2 linked regions of the Gimesia benthica genome follow. The main gene of each other region encodes a partner of the protein of the gene in region 2 in a complex. Links are inferred from orthologs where the notes say so. Each region holds a gene or a part of one and is shown on either strand. Other genes may lie near its edges.

Region 1 (6,876 bases), 580 kb from region 2 along the record:
CATTCTCGTGCCGGGCAGAATTCACATCCCGGTCAAACTGCAGTTCCGGCTGAGCTGCTGGAGTCTGCGGAAGTTTCGTCTCTCCCCGTCGGGCTGCTTTGCCCGCAGCCGCGAACCAGCCACCCGGGGTACGTCCTGGTTTGGGCAGTTCGAACTCGATCAGTTTGCCCGTCTGTTTATTGATCCGCGCCGGAAAAGCGGTGCCGCAGGGAACAATCAGTTCCTCTCCGGCGATGACCAGGTAACCCTGCGGAGTAATGCCACCAAAGGCTTCCGCTGCGTGCGGATGCTGTCCGTAAATGTAACCGAGTCGATCGTTGACCCATTTAACGGCCCCCGTTTCCGCATTCAGGGCATAGATGAAGACACCTTCAAACGGCCAGACACCGGCGGCGAAGTAGAGTGTATTCTCTTCGATCACCGGGCCACCGCGAACTGGCCAGACGGAGATCAGGCGGCGGTTACCCAGAATCAGTCGCTGGGAAGGAACCGCCCGGTATTTCCACCGCAGTGCGCCGGTCTCAGCTGCCACCGCATAGACGCAGCCGTCATCCGAACCGAAGATCACCAGATCCTGCCAGGCGACCGGAGCCAGACGAACCGGGCCATCGGTGGTGAAACGCCAGAGTTCCTTACCGGTGGCCACATCAATGGCGGTGACGGAATCCGTTTGCGAGGAACCGTAAAACAGCCGCTGGTCTTTCACGATCGGTTCATAGCCTGCGTCGAACTGCAGTCGCTCATTATTGAAAGCGGGCTCAAGCGCCGGCAGTTTGTGAACCCATTGGACAAACAGACTCTCAGGCAGCGATTGTGCGGTCTCAGCCGAGCGTTGGGGATCGTGTCGCCACATGGGCCAGTCCGCTGCGGAAGCGGAATTTACTGCAAGGCTCAGAACGGACAGGAAGAGGGCCAGTATACGCGAGCGTAATGGGAGCATGGGGTCGAACCTTTGTCAGGTTGGGGACAGCAGATCGCAGGAAGGCAGTCGTTTTTCTCTCTATCAAAGTAGCACGACGCGGGACGAGGTTCAACTCTCTGTCGATTCCTGGTCTGTCAGAGCAGTCTCTATTGGCTCGGAGTCAAGAGCTGCAGGTTGGGTGACCTGACGGCTGGCCCAGACCGCAGCCACACAGCACAGCGTCAGTTCCACCAGCCAGAAGAGCAGGGGCCAGGGGGCATTCAGTTGCGCCACCGGGGAAATCCGATGTTCGAGATACGAGGAGATTTTGAGCAGATGCTCCTTCTTCTCCTGGCGTTCCTTCTTCGCCGCCTGGAACTGTTCTAATACCTGGTCATACTCTTTTCGGGCCTGCGGATCTTCGGGAGGTTCTCCCGTCGCGAACATCCGGTCGATGACCAGCGTCGTCTGATCCAGTTTGAATTGTCGGAGAGTCGCTGCCTGGTATCGCTGATGAGACAGATAGAGCACCAGGCCCTGTCCGGCGATGGTCAGGATCACGATCGTCAGCAAAATCCCGCGTGTCACGGTCAGTCCCGTTTTCACGGCGAGGGTCGAGAGCATCGCTCCCGCCACCAGCCCATAGACGACGGCGTAGACCAGAATCAGTTTGAGCCGCTCGGGCAGATGGACGGCCAGCAGCGAAAGTGCCGTCATCAAAACCAGACCGATGATCAACCAGGAGAGGAAGCCCGTTCTGGACCCCGGCGATTCAGATTGTACTTCTGAAGTTGGATCCGACATGCGACTCTTTTCATTTCGACAGGTGACTGGTTCCCAGGCCGCAGGCAGACTGTACCCGCTCCAGAACTTCTTTCCCTTTTTCCCGCGCTTTCCGGGCCCCTTCCGCGAGAATATCGTGGACGGTGTCCAGATCGGCGGCCAGCTGTTCGCGGCGTTCCCGGGCTTCCCCGAAGTATTCCAGAGCCGCATCGTGGACTGCCTGCTTGGCTTCACCATAACCCATGCCGCCGGCACGATAGCGGGCTGCCAGCTCTGCCTGCTGAGTTTCGTCAGCAAAGAGCTGATACAGGGCAAACACGGCACAGTTGTCAGGATCTTTGGGATCTTCCAGGGCTGCAGAGTCCGTTTTGATCGACATGACTTTCTTGCGCTGTTGCTTGGCCGTTTCGAAGATCTCAATCACGTTGCCGTAACTTTTGGACATCTTCCTTCCGTCCGTACCCGGCACTTTGGCCGAGGTATCCAGCGTGCGGGAGTTCGGCAGTGTCAGAGTTTCGCCAAACAGCATGTTGAACCGCTGGGCCAGGTCGCGGGTGACTTCGATGTGCTGTACCTGATCCTGACCCACCGGTACCAGGTCGCTGTCATACAGCAGAATATCTGCAGCCATCAGCACCGGGTAAGTAAACAGACCGGCGTCCGCAGCGATTCCATTGGCCTTTTTGTCTTTGTAGGCGTGACATTTTTCCAGCAGACTCATCTGCGTGATCGTCATCAGAATCCAGGTCAGGCTGGTCACCTCAGGAACATCCGACTGGCGGAAGAGAGTCGCCTGTTTGGGATCGAGTCCTAATGCCAGCAGGTCCAGGGCCGCATCAATGGTGTTCTGTCTCAGTTGCTCGGCATCGCGAACGGTCGTCAGGGCGTGGAGGTCGGCAATAAAGTAGAATGCCTGGTCGTTGTCCTGCAGGTCGATGTACTGTTTGATGGCCCCGAAGTAATTCCCCCAGTGGAAGCGGCCCGTGGGTTGAATTCCCGATAACACTCGCATGAGTTTATTCTCTTTGTCGCTTAAAAATTCGATTGTGGATGGTCAGGCTACGGTGTGTGAGACAGTGCCAGTATTATGGATACACCAGCGTGCCCACGAGTTCGCTGACTTGTGAGCAGTTTTCCGCGATCAGATTCTGTTCCAGCTCCGTGACCAGCTGAGTCGCGAGCCCTGGATTGTAGAAGTTGGCGGTTCCGATCTGGACGGCAGAGGCACCCGCGACGATGAACTCCATGACATCGTCGATATTAGAGATCCCACCCACGCCGATGATGGGAATATCCACGGCCCGGGCCACCTGGCAGACGACGCGTAAGGCCACTGGTTTGATGGCAGGGCCGCTCAGTCCGCCGAAGACGCCCCCCAGAATCGGTTTGCGGCGACGCCAGTCGATGGCGGTTCCCTGAACCGTATTGATCAGTGAGACCGCATCTGCGCCCCCTGCTTTCGCCGCCTGGGCAATGTCGACCACGCTGGTGACGTTGGGGGTCAGCTTGGCAATCACGGGTAACTCACAGCTCTCGGTTACCTGTTTGAGCATCTGCTCGGTCAGCTCGGGCTGTGTGCCGAAATCGACACCGCCACTCACATTGGGGCAGGAAATGTTCAGTTCCAGGGCCGTGATCTGATCCGGAAAGGCATTCAGCCGTTCTGCCATCCGGGCCATTTCCTCGATCGAGCGGCCGGCGATGTTCACAATCAGCGCGGTTTCCAGCGATGCGAGGTAGTTGAGATGTTTCTCGAGGAAGAGATCAATGCCGTCGTTATCCAGCCCGATTGAGTTCAGCAGGCCGGCACTCGTTTCAACGGTGCGGGGGGGAGCATTTCCAATCCGCGGCTCCGTCGTGATGGTTTTGGGGATGATGCCTCCCAGTCGGGAGAAATCAAGGAAGGGTTGCATTTCACGTGCATACCCGAATGTACCAGAGGCGACCAGGATCGGGTTTTTGAGCTGGAGACGGTTCAGCGTAACTGATAACAGATCCGTTTGGGTCGGGGCGTTCATCGAGTCGTTATCCGGGACAGCCGGAGGCTGTCTCATCTATTGAAGTCTGGATTGAAATAGAGCGTGCCCCGTCAATCGCCGGGCGTGAAAGTCGGCTGGTATTACCAGGGCACTCGAGACGCAGATCAACGTGGATCCACTGAGTCACATCTTAGCGTTACCGACGGGAGAGAACCAGTTAGAGCGAGGCGTAAATAGCGAACTGGTAAAAGCGAAACAGCTGCCGAAATGAGAATTACGGCAGCTGCAATTATGTCTGAAGCGTCAACTGTTCAACGGATCCGTTTGCGCCCGGGCAAGCGGAATGACCCCGGGAGGATGCGTTAGATGACACCACCATGTGTTCGGTATGGCGTGGCTACGTCAGGCATATCCAGTCCCCAGATACGTTCCCAGATCTTTGGGATGTGACGCATACTTTCAGACTGGAAGATTAATTGACGAGTACGGTCATCACGTGAAGATGAGTAGATAGGAACCACACATCCGACCTGAGTGAGCGATACTGCAATTAACATGCTGGCCAAAAGAAACTTACGCATTTTTTTCTCCATGATATGGTCGTGCCATATTTGCTGGTAGTGATCCCAGGCAGAGATCCCTTAATTCAATCCATTGAAATCAAGGCATCAAACCGATATCGAAGGGGTTAAAGTGCTGAAATGTGAAGGGAGGAGAGTGGAGAGATATGATTATAAATACCGCTTTTATTCTCCTCTAGATCGTTTTATCGACAACCGGATCAGGTGACTTTGGTAAAAAATGCGGATTATTCCAATTATTTTGGTAATCGGGCCATTGAGGGCTGAAATGGGCCTCTGATACGGAATAATCGTTCATCAGACGCTGAGAGAAGTGAGATCAGGTAGTAAGGGGCATAAAAAAACCGGTCTGTTGATGTACCATCAAATCAGACCGGTTATGAGAAAACTCATACCAGTTCTTTCCACAATAAGGTCTTTAAGAAAAAGGCTTAAGGTGTATGCTGCGTACCCGACGGGTAGGAATTGTTGTAGCTTCCTACTTGAGGGGACCCTGGTGTCGTACCGGGACTGGGTGGTGCCGACGACGGTGGAGGAGTCTGCTGCGGTGGTGTTGACGCCGCAGGTGGACTGCTTACCGGTGGTTGGGAGGCAGCGGCCGCTTTGAGCTTGGCTGCTTCTTCTTCCAGGTCGCGTACACGTTTTTCCATTTCCTTACCAGGCTTGAATGTGACGACGTACTTCTCCTCCACGTCGACGCGTTCGCCTGTTCTTGGATTTCTGGCTTTACGGGCCGCCCGCTTTTTGACTTCGAAAACGCCAAAATTGCGGAGCTCGATTCGTTTGTCGGTGACGAGTGTATCGACAATCGCATCGAACGTTTTTTGCACAATCTCTTTTGTCTTGAGTTGTGTCAGACCAATCTCTTCCGAAATCACTTTGACAATCTCTTTTTTCGTCACGACTGGGTTCTCCCAATTTTGAGAAGCCGTCGGACAGCTACGCCCTTCCGCTGGGCACTCGAGAGCCGTCTCAACTGTAATGGGTTACACGACTTAGTGTCACAATAGATTATTTCCCACAATTGAACAGTAAGTCAAGACCGATCTTTCAGCGCAGGGGTTTCGCGCCTGGTTCTTGGACAGGGAGACACTGTTCAACTGTCAAAAGCCAAAACCGCAAATGCAGGGGATTTCGACGTGAAATGAGCTGGTGAGACGATCTTAAGTGTAATCTGGAAAACAGGATAGGAATAGAGCCGGTTTCGGCTCAGAACCCCGGAACCAGGATTCGTAACTTCGTTATAGTCCCTATATCCAGACTGTAAGATTTTTTGACAAACTTCGAAGTTAAATAAAAAAAGTGCCCTCTGTGAGCAGAACAAGTCGTTTTCGACGTTCCAAAGTCTTGCTCAACCGTTACTTATTGAACCGAAATAAAATCAAAATTCACCAGGCGATCGAGATTCTGACGGTATCGAAATGCATTTCAAGTCAGCGCGTTGTCGTTGTGAAAACAGTGCGCGGAACAAACGGAAAGTTCTCACCTGACTTACGACACGCTGCTGAATCACAAGTCGATCTGCTCAGACCGTTTTTGAATTTCTTCGAAGCTGACGAAGGCACCTTTACCTGCACCAGGGCAGTCGGGAGAGAGAGAGTCCCAACTTGCTTTGTCTTTCAGATTCGAATTCCAGAAAGGCCAGGTGCGACATTGCACCGGACGTGCTTCATAAATTGTGCAGCCACGTTTTTCTGGATCAAAGAAAGTGCAATCCCCGTTTGCATATTCCGTTAAGGTGCGTCGACCTGCATAAAGTCGAGTATGCATTAACAGAATTTCTCCCGTCGATTTTTCCGTTAAGTCTGCTATCGCTTTGATTTCTGCATCATCGACCCAGACCACTCCCGGCGCGCCCGTGCAACAGTTTCCACATTGTGTACAGGTGAAATTCAGGCCATCGCGATACCATGGTTCCTGTTCAGAATTCTGATCACTCATGATTTCGGATCGCTTCTTGAGAGGAGAAGTTGTTAAACTGTGACTTTCATTTTTGTTTGTAAATTACTTGAGCTGAGATGTCAAACTCAAACGCAGAATTGAAGATCGGCGGAATCGTACTCTGTGGTGGTGCCAGTTCGCGGATGAATTATCCTAAAGCCCTGCTGCCTCTGGGCCAGGAGGTGATGCTGCAGCGCGTAGTGAGAATTATTGGCTCCTGTGTCAGTCCGGTAGTGGTGATGGCCTCCCCGGATCAACAACTTCCCACACTGCCTGCCGGTGTTCCCGTTTATTTCGATCGAGAGCCGCTGGAAGGGCCTCTCGCGGCGATTGGGCAGGGAATTGAAGCATTGCACGGGAAATGCGAAGCCGTGTTTGTATCGGGCTGTGATACGCCTCTGATCCAGACATCAATGATCGAATGCCTCTGCTCCCGTCTGGGAAACAAACAACTGGCTATGGTTCGCGAAGGAGATCGCCTGCACCCGCTGGCGGCCATCTATCGCGTCTCGCTGCTCGAGACGATTCAACAACTGTTGTCACAGGGAAAACGACGCCCGATTGACCTCGTCGCGCAGGTGGATTCTGTCTTTCTGGAAACGACGGAACTGCAGGAAATTGATCCGGGGCTGCGGAGCCTGCGAAATATCAATACGCGTGCTCAGTACCAGACACTGCTCAACGAACTGGA
Region 2 (6,868 bases):
CATGAGTTCCGATAACCCCACCCCGTCCGAATCCGATTCCCCCACAGACGACAGCCACCTGATTCGTTTGCAGAAATATCTGGCAGCGACCGGTCTGGGGTCCCGTCGTCATTGTGAAGAATACATCGAAACCGGACGCGTGACCGTCGACGGGGAGATCGTGACCGAACTGGGCGCCCGCATCGATCCCGAAACGCAGGTCATCACCGTGGATGGCGAGCGGGCCCGCATGGAACCCCGTCGATATTTTCTGTTGAACAAACCGTCCGGTTTTCTCTGTACGAACCAGGATCCGGCGGGAAGGCGACGGGTGATTGACCTGTTTCCCGGCGAAGGGCAGCGGCTGTTTACCGTCGGTCGGCTGGATGAAAACAGTGAAGGTCTGCTGCTGGTGACCAATGACGGTGCGATGGCTCAGCGTCTTGCACATCCACGTTATCGCGTCGCACGAACCTATCATGTGCAGGTCGCCGGTCATCCGACTCGGGAAAAGCTGGACGAACTGCGAAAAGGGGTGCGGTTCAAAGAAGGTGTCTTCCGCGTTTCCGGTTTAAAACCGTTGAAAAAGCAGGGGAAAAGTACCTTTCTGGAAATGACGCTGCACGAAGGACAGAACCGTGAGATCCGGCGAATGATGGCCCGCATCGGCCATAAAGTCATGCAGCTGATTCGCGTCCGCTTTGGTCCGCTGAACCTGGGAAAACTCAAATCGGGCGAATACCGACGGCTGTCGGATACCGAACTTAAAAAACTGCGGGAGATGCTGAATGAGCAGCATTCCCCCGATCTCCGCAAGCGTAAAAGCAAGAAGAAAGCGGCTCCCAGTCGCGGAAAACCGGCCCGGCGTGGTGCGGGAAAAAATATTTCAGACAAAGAGACAGGTGGAAAAAAACGGTCTGTCGGCAATAAAGGAAAACGAGGGGCCTCTGCGGTTCCGAAGAAACCCGCTCAGAAGAAGTCCACAGGACGTCGCATTATCGGCGATTAACGAGCGGGAACCACTGAGCGCCGGCAAGGAAAGCAAACATGACAGAGACTCACGCATTCAGCGATTGTGCAACCCCCCAGTATTTGGCAGCAACAGTCACCGAACAGGTCCAGATGGCAAAGGATACCTGGCGGCTGCGAATTCACTGTCCCGAAATCGCGCGGGTGATTCTGCCTGGCCAGTTCTTCATGGTCCGCGAGCCGGGCGTAAACGATCCGCTGCTGGGGCGTCCCTTCGCACTCTACGATACCTGCCTGGACGAAGCGGGACAGCCGATCGGGCTGGACTTTGGTTACGTGGTGGTCGGAAAACTGACCTCCCGCATGACGCACTGGCAACCCGGTGATCAGGTCGAAATCTGGGGACCGCTGGGGAATGGCTTCCCGCAGCCCGGTCCCGGTTCGCTGGTCATGGTGGCGGGCGGGATCGGACAGACGCCGTTTCTGGCGACCGCCCGGGAAGCACTGGGGCAACGTACTTATGGTGAGCCGGTGCGGAAACTGGAAGCGTTTCCCGAGCGAGTGAGCCTGCTGTACGGGGCTCGTTCGGAAGCATACCTGGCAGGGCTGGATGATTTTCGCCTCGATGGGCTGGAAGTCGAAGTAGCTACCGATGATGGCTCGTTTGGACATGCCGGCTATGTCACCGAACTGCTCAAGCAGCGGATTGAAAGCGATGCACCTCCCGAGACCATCTTCTGTTGTGGTCCGGAACCGATGATGGAAGCGGTCAGTAAGCTCGCCCAGGAAGCAGGGATTTCCTGCTGGCTGTCACTGGAGACACCGATGGCCTGTGGCTTTGGCGCCTGTTTCAGTTGTGTCGCGAAAGTCCGCGTCGGTGCTGACGACTGGGACTATCGGCGAACCTGCGTAGAAGGGCCCGTGTTTAACGCCGAACAGCTGATATTTTAGACGCGGAACGCGACCTCGTATTGACAGTTTTGAACGGAAAACCCTATAGTTCAGGCTGATTTCAGGTCGGGACATGAACGTGCAGGATGATGAACACAACCAGACAGGGGCAGCGGCTTTCGCGGATTTCGCAGAAAGACAGTCTCGGTCTCCGCAGTCAGACCGACTTTCGCCGACAGATGACTCTCAAGCCTCCTCTGAGCAAAATCATTCTTCCGTGATTCCGCCCCGCTTTCGTTTGCTGTTTGTGAGCAATCAGCGCCCCGAGTGGGTAGGCTTTGCTTTACGGCTGGATGCTATCGGCTGTGAAGAGCCCCGTCTGGAGTGGGCCTCGAATGCCGAAGAGATGCTCAAACTGCTGAGCAATCACAGCTACGATTGTCTGTTGATTCAGGCCGACGTTGAGGGACGTCATAACTGCGGCGAACTGCTGCAGGCGATTCGCGTCAGTGGTTGTGATGAACCGATCGTCCTGGTTTCACCCGTTCCCGATGATCGACTGGCACTGGCTGCCTGTGAATTCCAGGCGGAACTGCTGGTTTCCCCCGCCGGCTGGGACTCACCCGCATTATTGGATTATGTGCAACGGGCATTGTGGGTACAGCAACTGCAGGAAGACCATCATCGCCTGCAGGTCGAGAATCATCGTCGCCTGGTCCGCGAACGGGATGAAGCCGAGCGGTTGCTGAATCAGCAGCGCTCGATGGTCGAGCAGCTGCAGACGCTGGTCTACCCGGGAGAATTCGAACCGTCTGCTGGAGAAGCACCGGCTGAACAGAGTGTTCCCGAAGTGTCCATGTCGGATGCACAGATTCCTGCTGACATTCCAGAATACTATCATGAGCTGCTGCGAACCTATGTGATCATGGGCTCCGGGAGTCTGAAGGATGAGATTATCCAGATTGCGGAACTGCTGGCAGCGGCCCGATTGACCTCGCGTCAGGTACTGGAGTTCCATCTGGAGTGTGTGGAGACGATTGTCCGGGGGCTGGGGAACCGAAGTTCACGGCATGTCATGTCGCGTGCGGACCTGCTGGCACTGGAGATGATGGTCCACCTGGGTGAGTGTTACCAGAAGAGATTGTCTGAGTAGTATAAGTTACGTGATTGTAACAGCTTATACCCTCCCACGCATATTTGAGCTTCCCGGAGAAAAACTACTGTCAATCGTATCTCCGAGTACCTATAATAATTGACAATATGCTGCCCTCCACGTTCAGTTTATTTGATATATCGAACAGACGGTACGAGCCTGAAGAAAACCTGACAGGAATTGACAGATCGCTGCGGCTGACAACGAGGCGCTCACGGACGGTATTCAGCGATGCTCCTGTCTAATCCAGGTTTCTACCGGGGAACTTTGAGGATGAGTTCAAAACCAACACCCCATTCTGCTGCTAATACAAAATCGATGCCTACTCTGATTTCCAAGGAGATCAGAAAAGATGCCGGCAAATTCTGTCCGCATGCCGGGGTCGTCTCTCGCGGTTCAGGCAGTATGTTTCAGGAGCAGGGACGAACGTTGCTGCTCCAGCGTCTGCGAATGGCATCCCTGCTGTTAGGGCTGGGGGCAACTGCGTTTCTGATCCGCGGTTTCTGGCTGGGTGAGTACAAGAACCCCCACGACAGTCAGATGCTGCTGCTGGATGGCGTTCTGGCGGTGATTCTTTTCTCCGTCTCCGCCTTTCTGTGGTGGAAGCCCTGCCTCTGTAAATACCGCCTGCGGATCTGCGAAGCGATCACTTTCGGTGCACCTGCCTGTTTTTTCATCTGGTGGCACTTCAGTGAGCTCTGTGCCTGCGATCCGGTTTTACTGGGCAAAGTCGCTTTTGAATTTCCCCTGAGAACCGCATTCCCCTGGGTGATATTAATCTTCACTTACGGGATCTTTATACCGAATTCGCTGAAGGGTGTGATCTCGGTGGTGAGCCTGATGGTCATCAGCCCGATTGTGGGCGCGATCATGACCGGAATGCAGGTGCCCCAGGTGTCAGAAGTACTGTATAGCGGCGGTTTGTCGGAGATAATCATCCTGCTGCTGATTGCCGGGAGCACTGCCGTCTATGGTTCGCATCGGGTTGACAGTTTGAGGCGTGAAGCCTTCGACTTGAAAAGCGTGGGGATGTACACGCTCCGCAAGCAGATCGGCAGTGGCGGGATGGGCGAAGTCTATCTGGCCGAGCATCGGTTGCTGAAGCGTCCCTGTGCGATCAAGCTGATCCGGCGGGACAAGGTCGATGATGAAAATGTCCTGCTGCGGTTTGAAAGCGAAGTGCAGGCGACTGCTGGCCTGACGCACCCGAATACAATTGAGATCTACGATTACGGGCATACCGAAGAGGGGACATTCTATTATGCAATGGAATTCCTGCCCGGACTGAACCTGCAGGAAATCGTGGAGCGGTTTGGACCTCTGCCCCAGGAGCGGGTTGTGTATCTGCTCAGACAGGTCTGTTCTGCCCTGGCGGAAGCACACCAGAAGGGACTGATTCACCGCGATATCAAGCCGGGGAACATTTTCTCAGCCGAGCGTGGCGGTCTGTTCGATGTGGCCAAACTGCTCGACTTTGGTCTGGTTAAGTATCATCGTACCGATGACGTTTCGCTGGAGTTAACCATGGAAGGGGCCGTGGTGGGATCTCCGCTGTATACGAGTCCTGAAGTGGTCACTGGAGATGGCAGTCCCGGACCGCGGTCCGACATTTACTCACTGGGGGCGAGCGCTTATTACCTGCTGACCGGGAAACCGGTCTTTGAAGGGGATAACGCTTTGAAGGTGATGTTCGCCCATGCGAGCCAGGCCGTGAAACCGTTGCGGGAACTGAATCCGGAGGTCTCTCCTGAACTGGAAGAGATCATTATGAAATGCCTGGAGAAGAAGCCGGACGATCGTTACCAGAACTCTGCCGAACTGCTGGAGGCTCTGGAACAGCTACAGGTCAATAGCTGGACCCAGGCCCAGGCATCCGAGTGGTGGTCTGAAGCCGAGCATATGGTACAGCATGTATCCGAAGATGACGAATTTGCGTCCGATTATCTGAAAGCCACGACGGTACTCCCCGTTAATGTCTGATTGATACCTGGATCGCCAGCGTTCTAACTGCGGGACTTATGTTGCCAGTTGAGGCGATCGCGGGTCAAAAAGCCGTGCCGAAGGGCACAGTCGACGCAATACAGGTCGTGACCGTTGGTGACAACGATCTCGCCGTGCATCAGCAGGTGGAAATGATCCTCGCCCGGAAACTTGGAGAAGCAGTACTCCTTGGACGAGGATGTTTTCACGAAAATCGTGATGTTTTCCGCATCATTGATGGGCACATAGAGCCGCGCATCCTGCTCGGGAGCGGGCTGGTTCGAATTCGGATCCATTTCATTCGCCATGGCTAAAGCTCCCGGTTTGTAGGCTGATTGAAATCAGACAGCCTCGCGAACTGTCTGGTCAATTCGCGAGGCTGTTGTGTCATCGATGGCTGATCAGTCCTGGACTTCCGGAACGGGAACGTCGAGTTCTTCAGCCAGTTTGGTCAGTGCTTCCCAGTTCCCTTTATCGAGGGAAATGCCTGTTTCATTACGGGTGGCAGCGGTTTTCTTTTCCGGGTCGCCCGGCAGAAAGACTTCTGTAACGCCGTCCTTGAGAGGCACGCTGCGGACATACTTTTCGAGATTGGTAATCTCGTTCAACAGGTGATTTTGACCACCCAGGTGAGTCGGGTCGATCACGACCACAAACACACAGTTCCCCTTTGGTGGTGGAGGATCAGGGAAGGCACACTGTCCACCCGAGAGGGCACCACAGAGCATTTCGACCATGAAGGACAGACCGAAACCTTTGTAGGCCTGATCGCCGCCCATGGGAAGGATTGTCCCTGGAGGATCGCCGTAGAGCATGTTGGGGTCGGTAGTGGGATTGCCATCCGGATCCAGAATCAGGCCGGGAGGAACCTGTTCTCCGGCAATTTTCTTGATGCGGACTTTACCTTCTGCGGTGGCAGAAGTGCCGAAGTCGAGTACGAAGGGACCTTTTTCTCCACCGGGCATGCCGATACAGATCGGATTGGTTCCCAGACGGGGACGCTTGCCTCCCACTGGCGCCACGCGGGGGGCGGAGCCGTGTGTGTTGGCGCAGATGATGGATGCCATACCTTTGGCGGCAGCCATTTCCGCGTATTCTCCCAGGCGGCCGATGTGCGAAGCGTGTTTCAGGGTTCCGACAGAGACACCCAGGTTGCCCGCTTTTTCGATCAGGCGATTCATCAGGTCATGCATCACGGTCTGACCGAATCCCCAGCCGCCGTCGCCGTTGATTGCAGCCGGTGTTTCGTTCAGGATCTTCAGAGTTTCACCGGCTTTGAGAATGCCTTCTTTGACACGGCCCATGTAGAACGGAAGACGCATCACGCCGTGGGAATCGTGCCCCAGCAGGTTGGCGTCGACCAGGCTTTTGGAAACGATGCGCGCTTCTTCTTCAGTGGCGCCGCCTTTGAGCATGAGCGTTTCGGTAAATTTTTGCAGCGACTCGGCAGAGATAACAGGCACTTCTGATGACCCTCTATGTTAATGGATGTTTGAATGAGCAAATTTACATGCCATAACTGATGTAAAGCTGACGTTGACCTTCATCATACAAACAAATCCAGATCCGGTAAATTTAGTGAATCGTCCGATTTTTCCTGTTGAAAAGAAAAATCAGTACGCAGCCCGGCAACCACGTTGAGCAGGGCACTTCAATGTATCAGGAGTGTTCCGGTTAGATAAAAGCGGCATGGTATTCCATGCCTCTGAGGGGGCAGGAAACGACTTAAGTGAATTGCCAGCGGTGTCATTCATCAGTCGGAATTCTAAAAATGCGGATCGCACAGGGAAAAAGTCCGTCCTGATAACGAATAGTGGAACTCCATAATCTTCTCAAATTTTAACAAAGACAACGGCACACAAACTCTTGCGACAGATGCCTCTGCGGTTGGACGAT

Evidence for each region. The genes of interacting proteins can lie anywhere in the genome.
Region 1: the proteins of F1728_RS28475 (region 2) and F1728_RS26175 are in contact, whole or in part, in a crystal structure (PDB 5UE9), measured with the Lactococcus lactis proteins. The link is inferred for Gimesia benthica from one-to-one orthologs. Residues at the interface, in WP_023189152.1 of Lactococcus lactis: Leu4, Gln5, Ala47, Ser48, Met49, Leu50, Leu51, Arg52, Arg53, Met95, Leu98, Arg223, Met224, Ala225, Cys226, Ile228, Gly229, Ala230, Cys231, Tyr232, Ala233, Val235, Glu236, His237, Asn243, His244, Ala245, Lys247, Glu250; in WP_025017116.1 of Lactococcus lactis: Gly25, Phe27, Phe29, Glu32, Tyr33, Lys35, Tyr36, Lys48, Phe56, Thr60, Pro61, Arg62, Val63, Ala64, Glu65, Thr66, Ala67, Ser68, Gly69, Met70, Ile74, Gln77, Pro223, Glu251, Phe274, Ala275, Pro277, Phe278.

The regions. Positions count from the first base shown.
Region 1 is NZ_CP043930.1:6,684,996-6,691,871, forward strand. The notes cover bases 1,737-4,706. They hold F1728_RS26175 (dihydroorotate dehydrogenase), read right to left. Parts: upstream 3,703-4,706; coding sequence 2,770-3,702; downstream 1,737-2,769. Other genes in these bases: trpS (tryptophan--tRNA ligase), read right to left, coding at 1,737-2,696; F1728_RS26180 (HU family DNA-binding protein), read right to left, coding at 4,676-4,706. In the rest of the region: F1728_RS26160 (outer membrane protein assembly factor BamB family protein), read right to left, coding at 1-940; F1728_RS26165 (hypothetical protein), read right to left, coding at 1,031-1,705; more of trpS, read right to left, coding at 1,716-1,736; more of F1728_RS26180, read right to left, coding at 4,707-5,146; F1728_RS26185 (YkgJ family cysteine cluster protein), read right to left, coding at 5,754-6,185; mobA (molybdenum cofactor guanylyltransferase), read left to right, coding at 6,263-6,876.
Region 2 is NZ_CP043930.1:7,268,851-7,275,718, forward strand. The notes cover bases 1-2,962. They hold F1728_RS28475 (dihydroorotate dehydrogenase electron transfer subunit), read left to right. Parts: upstream 1-1,026; coding sequence 1,027-1,899; downstream 1,900-2,962. Other genes in these bases: F1728_RS28470 (pseudouridine synthase), read left to right, coding at 2-988; F1728_RS28480 (DNA-binding transcriptional response regulator), read left to right, coding at 1,973-2,962. Also shown: more of F1728_RS28480, read left to right, coding at 2,963-2,992; F1728_RS28485 (serine/threonine protein kinase), read left to right, coding at 3,266-4,972; F1728_RS28490 (hypothetical protein), read right to left, coding at 4,996-5,280; F1728_RS28495 (Ldh family oxidoreductase), read right to left, coding at 5,374-6,435.